Regions from separate parts of the uncultured Planococcus sp. genome, predicted to be linked through region 2. Evidence: riboswitches for the same ligand, from Rfam matches in the RefSeq annotation. Region 2 holds a riboswitch; each other region holds the start of a gene.

The links. Region 2 has a riboswitch for S-adenosylmethionine ahead of Q0785_RS13765 (sulfite oxidase-like oxidoreductase). Riboswitches for the same ligand answer to the same signal wherever they lie in the genome.
Region 1: another riboswitch for S-adenosylmethionine. It lies ahead of Q0785_RS06055 (methionine biosynthesis PLP-dependent protein); the one in region 2 lies ahead of Q0785_RS13765 (sulfite oxidase-like oxidoreductase).
Region 3: another riboswitch for S-adenosylmethionine. It lies ahead of Q0785_RS15645 (methionine ABC transporter ATP-binding protein); the one in region 2 lies ahead of Q0785_RS13765 (sulfite oxidase-like oxidoreductase).
Region 4: another riboswitch for S-adenosylmethionine. It lies ahead of mtnK (S-methyl-5-thioribose kinase); the one in region 2 lies ahead of Q0785_RS13765 (sulfite oxidase-like oxidoreductase).

Annotation. Positions count from the first base shown of each region.
Region 1 is NZ_CANMXD010000003.1:294,056-297,561, forward strand. It holds gene Q0785_RS06035 (STAS domain-containing protein) at 1-166, opposite strand, end outside; gene Q0785_RS06040 (cobalamin-dependent protein) at 144-800, opposite strand; gene Q0785_RS06045 (hypothetical protein) at 817-1,170, opposite strand; gene Q0785_RS06050 (antibiotic biosynthesis monooxygenase family protein) at 1,167-1,472, opposite strand; SAM riboswitch class I at 1,715-1,818, shown strand; gene Q0785_RS06055 (methionine biosynthesis PLP-dependent protein) at 1,894-3,018, shown strand; gene metC (cystathionine beta-lyase) at 3,011-3,506, shown strand, end outside.
Region 2 is NZ_CANMXD010000009.1:60,626-64,131, forward strand. It holds gene Q0785_RS13745 (ThiF family adenylyltransferase) at 1-88, opposite strand, end outside; gene Q0785_RS13750 (ATP-binding cassette domain-containing protein) at 179-817, opposite strand; gene modB (molybdate ABC transporter permease subunit) at 822-1,505, opposite strand; gene modA (molybdate ABC transporter substrate-binding protein) at 1,502-2,275, opposite strand; SAM riboswitch class I at 2,502-2,613, shown strand; gene Q0785_RS13765 (sulfite oxidase-like oxidoreductase) at 2,694-3,356, shown strand.
Region 3 is NZ_CANMXD010000011.1:51,807-55,312, reverse strand. It holds gene Q0785_RS15670 (acyl-CoA dehydrogenase family protein) at 1-300, shown strand, start outside; gene Q0785_RS15665 (arsenate reductase family protein) at 409-762, shown strand; gene gcvH (glycine cleavage system protein GcvH) at 843-1,223, shown strand; gene Q0785_RS15655 (toprim domain-containing protein) at 1,442-1,780, shown strand; gene Q0785_RS15650 (thioredoxin family protein) at 1,786-2,112, shown strand; SAM riboswitch class I at 2,147-2,251, shown strand; gene Q0785_RS15645 (methionine ABC transporter ATP-binding protein) at 2,339-3,364, shown strand; gene Q0785_RS15640 (methionine ABC transporter permease) at 3,357-3,506, shown strand, end outside.
Region 4 is NZ_CANMXD010000010.1:79,221-82,726, reverse strand. It holds gene mtnW (2,3-diketo-5-methylthiopentyl-1-phosphate enolase) at 1-253, opposite strand, end outside; SAM riboswitch class I at 328-437, opposite strand; SAM riboswitch class I at 647-800, shown strand; gene mtnK (S-methyl-5-thioribose kinase) at 875-2,065, shown strand; gene mtnA (S-methyl-5-thioribose-1-phosphate isomerase) at 2,062-3,123, shown strand; gene Q0785_RS14880 (sugar ABC transporter substrate-binding protein) at 3,120-3,506, shown strand, end outside.

The DNA of each region.
Region 1 (3,506 bases), on a different contig from region 2:
GGAAGTTGCGCGCCTTATCCTTGCTGCCCTCATCAAGCAAATCGAGGAACGCGGAACAGTCGCCAAATAGCTTCCTGGCTTCTTCAGAACATTCCACAATCGACAGTTTGCTGTTCAATTTAAAAGCAGGCAGGGGCCATTCATCAAATCGAGATACTGAAGTCATTGTCAGGTTCCTTTCCAGTCTGGATCCATTTTTTCAATTGATCCAATTCTTTTACGATGATTGTCCCTTCAGGTTCGGAAGCTGTCCAATTTGCCATAGAAACAGCCCGCCCTCCTAAGATGATAGTCGGCTTAAAATCAAGAGCTCTGAAAGCTTCAGCATATTCCTTCAAAATAGGCAGTCGATACGCGAGTGCTGCTGATAATGCGATAACTTCAGGTTGCCAGCGGTTTGCAGAGTCGATTGCGGCATCGAGCGGTAAATTCGGTCCCAAGTATTGGACCTCCCACCCGTTTTCCTTAAACAAAGAAGACACCATCTTCAACCCAATATAATGGTCTTCGCCTTCCGGCCCCAGAACCATCACTTTCTTTTTATGCGAATTTAAGGCTGGCCGACGAACTTCCGTTACCGACACAACAAAATCGCAGATGGCCGTCGCTAAATGTTCGTCCGCCACAGTAATGATATTTTTTTCCCAGAGTTCTCCGATCCAATACATGGCAGGCGTCAGAACCAATTGGTAAAGCTCATCTTTAGTATGGTTCTCCAAATATGTTTGGACTAATTGCAGGGCCTGCTTTTCATCGCCGGCCAGAAATAGATCGGCCAGTTCTTTTGATTTACTGTTCATGTCACCCTCCTTAACTTTATGAAGGCCTCAACACCGCAATGGCATTCGTTAAACAACCCGTCATAAAGATCTCTTCATCCTTATCTATATTCCCCGGAAGAATCTCCAGTAAGCGTTCAAAATTATCGATAATCAATGCGGTTTCTACATTTCTGCTTGTCAGGACTGTTTCCAGCCAGATTGTGTAATCGATGAATACCTTTTCGTCGTTCAAGGAGAAAGCTGTCTCTAAGTGATCCAGGTGGTGGTGATTATCTTTTTCCGTATGTTCAAAGCCCCGATCGCCAAAACGGTCCCACAGCGTGGGATATGCTTCATATATACTTTCAGCTGTCTCGGAAGCAATTTTGTTTTTGATATCTATATTCATTCGGCCACCACTTCGTACTGCCGTACGGTGGGAATGATTTTCGCCAGTTCCTGATCTGGGTAGTTCTTTTCCAAATCATGGATTTCTTTGAATTCCTGGCTCTTCACCCACGCCATGTAGGCAGCTTTCGTGTGCCATTCCATATGGACTGTCAATTCGTTTTTCTTCTTAGTGTTTTGGATGAGTCTGAATAAATGAAAGCCCTCCGCCAGATCCACACGGCGTGAACGCTTTTGGTATATCCCAATGACCTCCTGCGTTTTTTCAGGCGGAACAACCACTGTTGAGGTGACAATATACATTCGCTTTCCCCTTTGCATACAAATTTCATTCAATCAGTATATCACTTCGGAAAGCGAATTAAAAGAATAGCGCGGTTCTTTACAGCTACTTCGGCGAAGTCATCTCAGCAGCCGTCAGTACTGCGTCCCCCATCTATTATCTTTTTATTTCAACTATTTAAAATTTCATCCTTGCTTTCTATTGCTTAATGATTTAAGATTAGAAACATCGAACCAGAAACAACATAAACTTCATAAGATATTTCTTATCTAGAGAGACGGAGGGATTTGGCCCTGTGAAGTCTCAGCAACCAGTCTGATGAAGACACGGTGCTAATTCCAATAGGCTACGCCTAACAGATGAGAAGAATGCATTTCCAGTCAGGGGCTTTCTTCTTTTTTGAAGAAAAGCCCCTGTTTTATTGTTGAGAGGATGAGTGGAATGACAAAACACAGTTTGGAAACTTTATTGGTTCAATTAGGCAATCGCAGCGACGCTGCTACAGGAGCGGTAAATCCGCCCATCTACTTATCAACGGCTTATGAGCATCAGGGACTTGGACAATCGACCGGCTACGATTACACCCGAACAAAAAACCCGACACGCTCTGTTCTTGAAGAAGGTTTTGCTGAACTCGAAGGCGCAGATGCCGCATTTGCCTGCAGCTCTGGAATGGCTGCCATCCAACTGATTTTGTCGTTGTTCCGTCCGGGAGATGAGATATTGGTGCCTGAAGACATTTATGGCGGAACTTATCGCCTGCTGGACCATTTCGCATCCGCCTATAATATTCATCCAAAATACGCTGAATTCAAAGATGTTCAGGATACAGAACAAAAAATAACGTTGAATACACGGGCGCTCTTCATTGAAACGCCGACTAATCCGCTTATGCAGGAAATTGATCTGATCGCATATGCAGCATTAGCGAAAAAGCATAATCTTCTATTGATCGTCGACAATACATTTCTGACACCGTTCTTCCAGCAGCCAATCGAGCTGGGAGCGGATATCGTCATCCATAGCGCTACGAAATATATCGGCGGACACAATGATGTGCTTGCCGGACTGGTTGCCGCAAAAGGCGAAAGCATCTGCGAAAGGCTGTCATTCTTCCACAACTCAGTGGGGGCAGTATTGTCACCTTTCGACTCCTGGCTGTTGGTACGCGGATTAAAAACCCTGCCGCTGCGCATGAGACAGCATGAAGCAAACGCAAAAGCCATCGCGGAATTCCTGTCGCAGCAAGCAGAGATTTCAGATGTGCTGTATCCCGGAAAAGGCGGCATGTTGTCGTTCCGTCTACAGGAAGAGGAATGGGTCGGGCCTTTCCTGGAAAATATCAAACTCATCACCTTCGCTGAGAGTTTGGGTGGAGTTGAAAGCTTCATCACTTATCCCGCCACCCAGACCCATGCAGATATTCCATTTGAAGAACGCACAAAACGCGGCGTCTGCAACCGGCTATTACGATTTTCGGTCGGCGTTGAACTCGCTGAAGATTTAATCGCTGATCTGACACAGGCATTTTCGAAATTGAAGAAGGAGGTTGTTGAATATGACTGATCGCATAGAAACCAAGTTTATTCACTCTACCGGAGTTGATCCATTGACAGGGGCTGTAAATGTACCGATCTATTTGTCCTCAACATTCCACCAGAAAAGCTTAGACTCGTTCGGTCCCTTTGACTATAGCCGCTCCGGAAATCCGACGCGTCTGGCATTAGAGGAAACCATCGCAAATCTTGAAGGCGGCAAACGCGGCTTCGCCTTTTCTTCAGGGATGGCCGCCATCTCTTCCGCTTTCATGCTCTTGTCTTCAGGTGATCATGTCCTGGTGTCGGAAGATGTCTACGGAGGCACGTACCGTTTCATCACGGAAGTTTTGGATAAATTCAATATCGAGTATACGTTCGTCAACATGACCGACCTGAATGAAATGGCCAATGCGATCCAGCCGAACACCAAAGTGGTCTACTTGGAAACACCTTCAAATCCGACAATGAACATCACGGATATCGAGATTGCAGCAAAACTGGCAAAAGCCAATGGCT
Region 2 (3,506 bases):
CGATGGTGACAGTCGATAATCCGAGCTTTTCCTGGCCGGTCTGGCCAAGCGGTTTGAATAACACTTGCCTTGAATAGCGTTCATCCACATTCATTCCCACTTTCCCACCGCTTGATCGTCCAAACGGTTTCATCGTTAGTAACACTTTATCATGGCCGATCTATAAATGCAGTCAGCATCAAAATACTGCTTGCTCCGTCATCTGCCCTTTTTCGATTCGGATGATCCGGTCTGCCAATTTCTCAGCATCGGCAATCCGATGCGTTACAAAGATGATCGGTATTTGCCATTGCCGGTGAATCCGCAGCAGTTCGTCCTGGCAGCGATCACGGTTGGCGTCGTCCAAAGCCGAAAAGGGTTCATCGAGCAGCAGGATATCAGGCTGGACGGCCATTGCACGCGTCAACGCCACACGCTGCTTTTCGCCTCCTGAAATCTGGTGCGGGTATTTGGCCAGCAGCCCGGTGATTCCAAGGATTTTTGTAAGTTCGGTAATGGGTGAAGTATCCGCGACTCGCGACAGCGCATATAGAATATTCTGTTCTGCAGTCAGATGCGGGAACAGCGCGTAATCCTGAAACAAATAGCCCACTTTCCTTTTTTGGATTTTAAGCGGCTTCTGCCCTTCCCTGTAAAAATTCCGGCCGTTCAATGAAATTTCCCCTGCATCCGGATGGACAATTCCCGCCAAGCAGTTCAGCAACGTGGTTTTGCCCGAACCGGAAGACCCCACAAGTGCCAGAATTTCCTGTCCCAGTTCAAACTCCATTTCCAAGTTAAAATGATCCAATTGCTTCTGAACATCCACTTTAAGCATCTGCTCACTCCCTGCCGATTCGTATTGCGTTTTTTTTGCGCCAGTAATTGACCCAGGTGATGGCTGCGATCCCAAGCGAGGAAATGATCAGCACCCAAAATAGTGCTTTTTCCATATCCCCCGCTTCATAGGCGAAGTAAATCGCGAGCGGCACCGTTTCCGTCACGCCCGGGATGTAGCCGGCAATCATCAAGGTCGCCCCGAATTCACCGATACCACGTGCAAATGCCAGGATTAATCCTGCCAGAATACCCGACCAGGCAAGTGGAAATGTAATGGTCCGGAAAATCCGCCATTCGGATACGCCCATCGTCCGCGCCACGTTTTCCCAGCGCGGGTCCACTTTTTCAAAAGCGGCTAAAACACTTTGATACATCAACGGCAAAGACACCACAAAAGACGCAATGGCTGCGCCGATCCAGGTAAAGACGACACGAAACCCAAACCACTGCTCCAATAAGATGCCGAGTGGACCATTGACGCCGAACAGAACGATCAAGGCGAAGCCAATGACCGTCGGCGGCAAAACCAAAGGCAGCAGAATCAGGGCTTCTACGAGGCTTTTCCCAAAAAAATCACGCCTGTTCATCAAGCGTGCAAGCGCCAGGCTGACCAAAAATACACATAATGTGGAAATGACCGCGACTCTCAGCGATAACCAAAGCGGAGACAAATCATATGGCATCATGGCGTTTTTCCATCTCCCGGCAAAAAGCCGTAGTCTTCAAGAATGGCCTGGCCTGTTGGACCCGTGACAAAATCCAGAAAAGCCGCAGCAGCCTGCTGATTCTCTGACGCGGTTACAACGGCTCCGGGGTAGACGACAGGATCCCGCTGTCCGGGCACCTCAAGCATCGCTGTTATTTCCCGGGAAATAACGGCATCGGAAGAATAGATGATGCCAAGACCTGCATTCCCGCTTTCTACGTAAGTCACCACTTGCCTTGCGTCTTTGGCATAGATCAGACGCCCTTCAAGCGGCTGCCATAACCCTTGGCTTTCCAATGCCTGCCTTGTATACTCTCCAACCGGCACACTATCAGGCTCTCCAACGGCAATGGTTTCTTCTGCATCCATCACTACTTCCTCAAAATCCACCGATTCCGGGAACTCTTCCAAAGAAGCCAGGACCAGCCGATTTTCAGCAAATGGACTGATGCTTACCGATTCTATGAGCTGCTGCGATTCGAGCAGGTCCATATCCTTTACGCTGGCCGATAAAAACAAATCTGCAGGTGCCCCTTGCTCGATTTGGCTTCTCAGCTTGCTGGATGATCCGTAATTGAAGGATAAGTCAATATCCGGTTCCACCTGCTGAAATTCCTCTTCCATCTTTTTCATAACTTCCGTCAGGCTTGAGGCTGCCGAAACCAAAAGCTCACTGTCGTTGCCAGCCGATGTATTGCTGCAGGCGCTCAGCAGGATGGCTATGCTTATAATAGTTATCATTTTTTTCATTAATAAAGACCCCTTATTCGTTTGAAATGCAGCTCACCGGTTCCGGTAAATTCTCCACGTACCTTTAGTATAACGCCAGCTGAAGAGAAGCTAAATAATTTTGCGAATAATCTTGTAAGAAACAGAGCATTTGAGTAAAATAAAGAGAAACTTCAATCAGTAAAGACTTTTTCACTCTTTACTGATGAAAGCTGAACAAATTCAACAAAAAATTAAATATGCTACATCCTTATCAAGAGAGGCAGAGGGAATGGCCCTACGACGCCCGGCAACCGCCAGTTAACTTAACTGGAATGGTGCCAAATCCAGCAGAAGCACGATGTTCTGAAAGATGAGGAAGAGAATTCACCAGCAGACAACCACTCTTCCCTTTTTCAGCGGAAGAGTTTTTTTATTTTAAGGAGTGATATCTATGAAGTTGAGCAAAGCCGAACGAATCAAAAAAACACGGGTACCCGTAGTGGATCCCGCACTGGCTGAACGCCTGCCACCTGGCCAAGTGCTGACCGAGCGCTTTCCGGTCCTGCACGAAGGCGAAGTGCCGGTCTATGATATGGCCACCTGGACCTTGAAGATCTTTGGCCAGGTCGACAAGGAAGTTACACTGCATTACGACGACTTATTGAAATTGCCACAAACGAGGATTACCCGCGACATCCATTGTGTCACGCGCTGGTCACGCTTCGATAATACCTTTACAGGCGTCCGCTTTATCGATCTGATGAAAGAACTGGGCGTAACACCGAAAAGCGGTTATGTGATGCTTCATGGTGATTATGATTACACCACCAATCTTGCGCTGTCCGACCTCGACCGGGAAGACGTGCTGCTTGCCCATTCACTTGACGGCGAACCACTGACGGCCAAACACGGTTATCCGCTGCGTTTCGTGGTGCCTCATCTGTATTTCTGGAAAAGCGTCAAATGGGTCCGCGGCATCGAATTCATCGACAAAAACCAGCCCGGCTTCTGGGAGCAGAACGGCTTCCACATGAACGGCGATCCGTTTCAGGAAGAGCGCTTTTCAGGTGAAGACCTGGAGATTCCAGAGGATGAATGGGAGAAAAAGGATTTTGACTGACTCTGTTCAGTCTTATGATTCCAAGACAATTGAACTGTCACTTTAAGAGATAATTTGCATCAATTCCAAACTTTGTTTTGCGTATTATTTCAAAGAACCCATCAACCTTTTATGCGAAGGTTGATGGGTTCTTTAGATTATCTATAAAAT
Region 3 (3,506 bases), on a different contig from region 2:
ATTGTCAGCAACGTCTTTGCCATGGAATCAGTAGTCTTGCGTACTGAAAAAGCGATTGCTGCATCAGGCGAGGAAAAAGCCAAGCAAAAACTGCTATATACGCAAATCTATTGCCAGGAAGCATTCGATCAAATCGAAAAAGATGCGAAAGAAACATTGATTGCTGCCATCGAAGGCGACAACCAGCGAATGATGCTTTCTGCATTGCGCAAACTGACTCGTTCAACGCCTTACAACGTAATTGCGAAAAAACGTGAAGCGGCTGTCAAGCTGATCGATGTCGAAAAATACATCGTTTAATGAATAGTGGAAAACAGGCAAGCCCAGCTTTATCGGGTTTGCCTGTTTTTTTAGTCGTCGACCGAAGGCCTTCTTTTTGGTAAGCTTAGAAAAAAGGGAGGGAATAACGTGATTACTTATTATGCATACCCCAAATGTACAACTTGCCGGAAAGCAAAAAGCTGGCTGAACCAAAATGGTGTAGAATACAACGAAATACATATTGCAGAAAACCCGCCGACAAAAGAACAGTTGACGGAAATCCATCAGGCAAGCGGTTTGGAATTGAAAAAGTTCTTCAATACAAGCGGATTGGTTTACCGTTCGCTTGGACTCAAAGAAAAGCTGTCAAACATGTCCGAAGAACAGCAGTTGGAGCTTCTGGCTTCAGATGGCATGCTGATCAAACGTCCATTGGCGTGGGATGGCGAAACTGTGACACTCGGGTTTAAGGAAGCGGATTACCAAAATAGCTGGCTGTAAGAGAATTGTGTCATCTTGTATTTCGCAGCCGTTTATGTCAAACTGAATCTGAATGAACTACATAATTTGGAGGGGTCAAGATGAGCACACCAGAAGAACTTCGTTATTCAAAAGAACATGAATGGGTCAAAATCGAAGATGGCAATGCGCGTATCGGAATTACTCATTTCGCACAGGCTGAATTGGGGGATATCGTTTTCGTTGAACTTCCACAAGTAGGCGATGAACTGAAAAAAGATCAGCCTTTCGGCAGCGTGGAATCCGTTAAGACGGTTTCGGAATTGTATGCACCAATCAGCGGGAAAGTTGTCGAAGTTAACTCTGAGCTTGAAGACAGCCCGGAATTCGTCAACGAGTCACCTTACGAGCAGGCTTGGATGGTGGTTATCGAAGCTCCTTCAGAAGAAGAAGTCAGCGCATTGATGACAGCAGACCAATACAAAGAAATGATCAACGAGTAGTCCTGGAAAGCGCCTGTATTTTGGCGCTTTTTTTTTATGGACAGCAATTCGAAAATGCTTAATACTTAATGGAACCAAATCAGAAGGTCTGCCGATGTATAAATGGAACCAAGGGTTTTTAGGCAGCCTTTTTGTGGAATACCAAATTATAAAGGTATCTTATGTACAACAGATAGCCTCTTGTCTTTATGATTCTAAACTCGATGGGGTGAGTGTATATGGGGAAGGTGATCGTGGTGGAAGGGATCAGCGATAAATCGAGGATTGCACCTCTCATTGCAGAACCCGTGACGATTCTTTGCACAAATGGTACAGTTAGTGTATCGAGACTTGAAGAATTATTGCTGCCATACGAAGGTCAGGACATCATCATATTAGTGGATGCAGACTCTTCAGGAGAAAAATTACGGAAGCTGGTCAAACGCGAGTTTCCCGAAGCCCGGCATTTCTATGTCAACCGGAGCTACAGGGAAGTCGCGAAAACCCCGCTTCGTATCCTGAAGGACGTGCTCATCTCAGCGAATGTCCAGGTCAATAAGCTATTGATAGAGGGATGAAGAAGATGAAGGAATGGACTCATAAAGAATGGATCAAAGAAAAGAACACTAAACGGATCACTGCATTTTATTTATATACGCCGATGTGCGGAACCTGCCAAGTGGCATCTAAAATGCTGTCAGTCGTCACAGAGCTGTTGCCTGATCTGCAGATAGGCAAAGCGAACTTGAATTACGTACAGGAAATTGCGGGTTTATATGAAGTGGAAAGCGTGCCATGCTTGCTGATTACAGAGGATGGCAAGTTGAAAGAAAAAATATATGCTTTCCAATCAGTTCCTTATTTATATGGCAAGTTAAAATCTGTTGACGAATATAGCCGGTCGTGGTAAATTGAATTTCTGATCAAATAATTTCATATCGAAACTCTTATTAAGAGTGGTGGAGGGAAGTGCCCTATGAAGCCCGGCAACCGTCATGAAAATGAAATGGTGCCAAATCACACGAAGCGAAAGCTTTGGAAGATGAGAGATTGGTTTTCGTATAATATACGTTTGCCCTTCTGCTCAGTTATGCGCGGAAGGGCTTTTATTTTTAGGATTCAGGGGTGTTCAACGAATGATTGAGTTAACAAAAGTGACAAAAAAGTTCGACACAGGAAAAGCGGTCCTTACGGCTGTGGACCAAGTCGATTTATCTATTGCAGATGGAGAAATATTCGGCATCATCGGATACAGTGGCGCCGGTAAAAGTACATTGATTCGTTTGTTGAATGGCTTGGAAAAGCCGACTTCAGGTACAGTGGAAATCAATGGCAAGGTGATTACCTCCATCAAAGGCGGGGAATTGAGAAAGGCCCGCCAAAAGGTCAGCATGATTTTCCAGCATTTTAATCTGCTGTGGTCCCGTACCGTCAAAGAAAATATTGAATTTCCGCTTGAAATTGCTGGAGTGTCGAAACAACAGCGCGGAAAGCGGGTTCAGGAACTGATCGAGCTGGTCGGCTTGGCCGGGCGTGAACATGCCTATCCATCCGAACTTTCAGGTGGCCAGAAACAGCGTGTCGGCATTGCCCGTGCGCTGGCAAACGATCCGGAGGTCCTGTTATGTGATGAAGCGACGTCAGCACTTGATCCGGAAACCACAGATGCCATCCTGGATTTGCTGGTGGACATCAATAAACGATTGGGATTGACGATTGTTCTGATTACGCACGAAATGCATGTCATCCGCAAGATTTGCCACCGTGTGGCGGTCATGGAAGGCGGGCGGGTAGTTGAACTTGGCGATGTCCTCAATGTCTTCCAATCACCGAAAGAAGAAATTACGAAGCGTTTTGTTGCACAGGTGACCGATTCCGGAGATTCTGAAGAAACCATCAAAAATCTCCGGGAGCTATATCCTACAGGCGAACTGGTGAAATTGGTTTTTGTCGGCGAGCAGACTGAACAACCGATTCTGACGAAATTGATCCGTACCCATGCTGTGGATGTCAATATTGTCCAAGGCAATATCTCACATACCCAGCGCGGAGCATATGGCACATTAATTTTACAGCTGAAGGGTTCTTCAGCAGAAATTGAAGAAGCACTGGCATTTCTTCGCACGGAAGATGTTCAGGCGGAGGTGATGCACAATGATTGATTCTTTATTTCCGAATGTAGATTGGGACAGCATGTGGGAAGCAACACTTGAAACCCTCTATATGACAGCATTATCAACTGTGTTTACGTTTGCAATCGGTTTGGCTCTGGGAATCGTATTGTTTTTGACGGCGCCGAAACAA
Region 4 (3,506 bases), on a different contig from region 2:
CAGCTGAGAAATTGATGCTCGGGTAGGCAATCTCGAGTTCTGCCTTTATCAGCTCCGGCTTCAATGGATGGCTGTCTTCCGTAAACTCTTCGATGGAAACAACATGTCCCTTATGGTGTTTCAGTTGTGCCTGTTCAAGCAGCGGCAAGTCTGTCCAGGAGCCGATCGTCAGTCCCAAAGCAATGCCTTCCGCTTTTTTTTCGAAGGAACCGGGCTTTCCGTATACTTGATAAGTAGCAGTCAATACGCTCATCTATTCCACACTCCCATGCAATTTAAAAAATAAAAAACCTCTTCAAATAAGAAGAGGTTAAGGGCGTTAACAACTTCTTATTTCTCAGCCATCGGTTCTGGCTGCAAGAATTAGCACCGTGTCCATCATTGGACCGGTTGCCGGGTATCATAGGGCTTGTCCCTCCACCTGCTCTGAATAAGAAAGATATGAAATTGAGTAAAATAATTTTATAATTTAATCCAAAATAACTAAGTCGATTTAATACAGTAAAGTAATTCTGATTATTTCATGTGAGCAGAAGTCTGTCAACTCTGTTATCAAAAAATTGTTTTTATTGGAAAAATGCGTTGACAGTCAATTCTGAATCGTGATAGGATTCTCTTCATAAACTTAATAGTAATACATGTAGTACTCTTATCAAGAGCTGGCAGAGGGATTTTGGCCCGATGACGCCCAGCAACCGACCGTAATACCGTTGTGAGACGGGGCGCTTTGGCGCCAGGATGAACATCCTGTAAGGCACGGTGCTAATTCCATCAGAAATTTATTTTCTGAAAGATAAGAGGCATGGAATCTCTTATTCTGGCCTCTTTCTTTTGAAAGAGGCTTTTTATATTGCAGAAGAAAGGAAGAAAAATCATGACTCTTACTGTTCCCACTACTTATAAAGCATTAACTGAATCGACGGCGATCGCATTGGCAAAGGCTGTCCATCCATTCGATGGCAATGCCCGATTGACTTGCCGGGAAATCGGCGATGGCAACTTGAATTATGTTTTTCAGATTGAAGATCCGCAAACCGGCAAGCGGCTGATCATTAAACAGGCATTGCCATATGCGAAAGTAATCGGTGAAAGCTGGCCGCTGACTTTGAAGCGGGCAACCATTGAAGCCAATGTCCTGAGAAAACACGGAGAGTTCGTTCCTTCATTGGTACCTGCAGTCTATGCTACGGATGAAGAGTTGGCCATTACGGTGATGGAAGACTTGTCCCATCTTGAGATTGCAAGGGAAGGCTTGGTCAACGGAGAAAATTTCCCGAGACTGTCGCAGGATATCGGTGAATATTTGGCGCAGACTTTATTCCATACATCGGATTACGGCTTGCATCCTTTTGAGAAAAAGGGTTTGGCTGCTGAGTTCTCCAACCCGGAGCTCTGCAAGATCACGGAAGATCTCATCTTTACAGATCCCTTTTTCGACGTTGAGACCAATGATTACGAACCGCAGCTCCAATCAGCGGTAGAAGCGATCTGGAGCGATCGTAAGCTGCAGCTGGAAGTGGCGAAATTGAAGAAGAGCTTTTTGACTGAATCGGAAGCGCTTCTGCACGGCGACCTTCACACGGGCAGCATCTTTGCGAGCCAAACGGAAACCAAGGTGATTGATCCGGAATTCGGCTTCTACGGTCCGATTGGATTTGATGTCGGCCTGTTCTTGGCAAACCTCATTTTTCAGGCCATCACACGTGAAGGCGAGGATCGCCAAGTGATTGTGGGCCATATAGAAAAGACATGGGATGTTTTCGATTCCCGGTTCACTGAGCTATGGAAAACGGAGAGCGTCGAATCATTTAAAGAGACAGAAGGCTACTTGGAGTTCGTACTTGAGAAAGTGCTGACAGATGCAACGGGTTTTGCGGGATGTGAATTGATCCGCCGTACGATTGGCTTGGCGCATGTCAAAGACTTGGACAGCATCGAAGATACCGAAAAAAGAATCCATTCTAAGAAACAGGCGCTGCAGACAGGGAGAGCATTGATCCTGAAGCGCCAGCAGACAGCATCGATCGGAGATATACTGCAAATTCTGGAGGAGGCGCACACATGAGCATTCCTTTATCCATCAAATGGGACGGCCAACAGCTGACTATTCTGGATCAGCAGAAATTACCGCATATTATAGAATACTTGACGCTTGAAACGGTGGAAGACGTGTACGAGGCTATTTTTTCATTGAAAGTCCGTGGCGCACCTGCGATCGGCATCACCGCCGCATACGGCTTGGCCATCGGAGCTCAGCGGCACGAGACGGATTCACTGGAAGCTTTCCAGCAATATGTCGAAAAAGACGCCGCATATTTGAACGCTTCAAGACCGACTGCGGTCAATCTCGGTTGGGCGCTCAGCCGTCTGAAAGATAAATTAAGCGAAGCGGAGAACGTGCCGCAAGCGAAGCTTCTGCTGTTGGCGGAAGCTGTGAAAATCCACAGGGAAGATGAAGAATCCTGCCGCAGCATCGGTGAACATGCACTGGTACTGCTGCAGGGGCAAACGAAAGTCATGACCATCTGCAACGCCGGTTCGATCGCCACCGCCAAATATGGCACAGCCTTAGCGCCGTTCCATCTGGGGAGTGAGCGCGGCCGGCAGTTTGAAGTGTTCGCCTGTGAAACCCGTCCGGTTTATCAGGGTGCACGCTTGACGGTGTGGGAGCTACAGCAGTCGGGAGTCGATGTCACGCTGATCACCGACAGCATGGCAGCACACACCATCGGAGCGAAAGGAGTGGAAGCCATTATTGTCGGTGCGGACCGCATCGCTGCAAATGGCGACACGGCCAATAAAATCGGAACGTATAATCTGGCTTTGTTGGCGAATGCATTCGATATTCCATTTTACGTAGCGGCGCCGGCATCGACTTTCGATCTGTCGATTGAAGATGGCACTGCGATTCCGATCGAAGAGCGCGACCCGGAAGAAATCACCCACATGAATGGACAGCCGGTGGCGCCACTCGGCACAAAAGTATTTAATCCGGCATTTGATGTAACACCGGCGCATCTCATTACAGCAATCATCACTGAAAAAGGCATCATTCAATCCGATTATCAAAAAAACATCCCTGATTTGCTTGGTGCATCTGCAGGAAAAGGAGAAAGAATATGAAAAAACAATCCATTTGGCTGCTTGCCGCACTTTTATTTATCAGTATTTTATTGGCTGCCTGCCAACCACAAGGAAATGTCGACGAAGAAACGACTTCTTCAGATACCGAGGCTGAAGCTTCAGATCATCCGCTTGCAGGCAAGGAAATCGCTTTGATCATGCAAATTAACCTGGGGACATTTTCTGCCCAGTATATTGCAGGTGTAGAAGAACAAGTTGAAAAGTTTGGTGGAAAAGCGACAGTTTTCACTTCTGAAGGTGATTTGGCGAAAATGGCGTCTAATCTGGATGCAGCGATCAACCAGGGCGTCGATGGCATCTTAATCGACCATGGAACAAAAGAAGCATTGAACCAAGGTGTTGAAAAAGCACTTGAAGCAGGG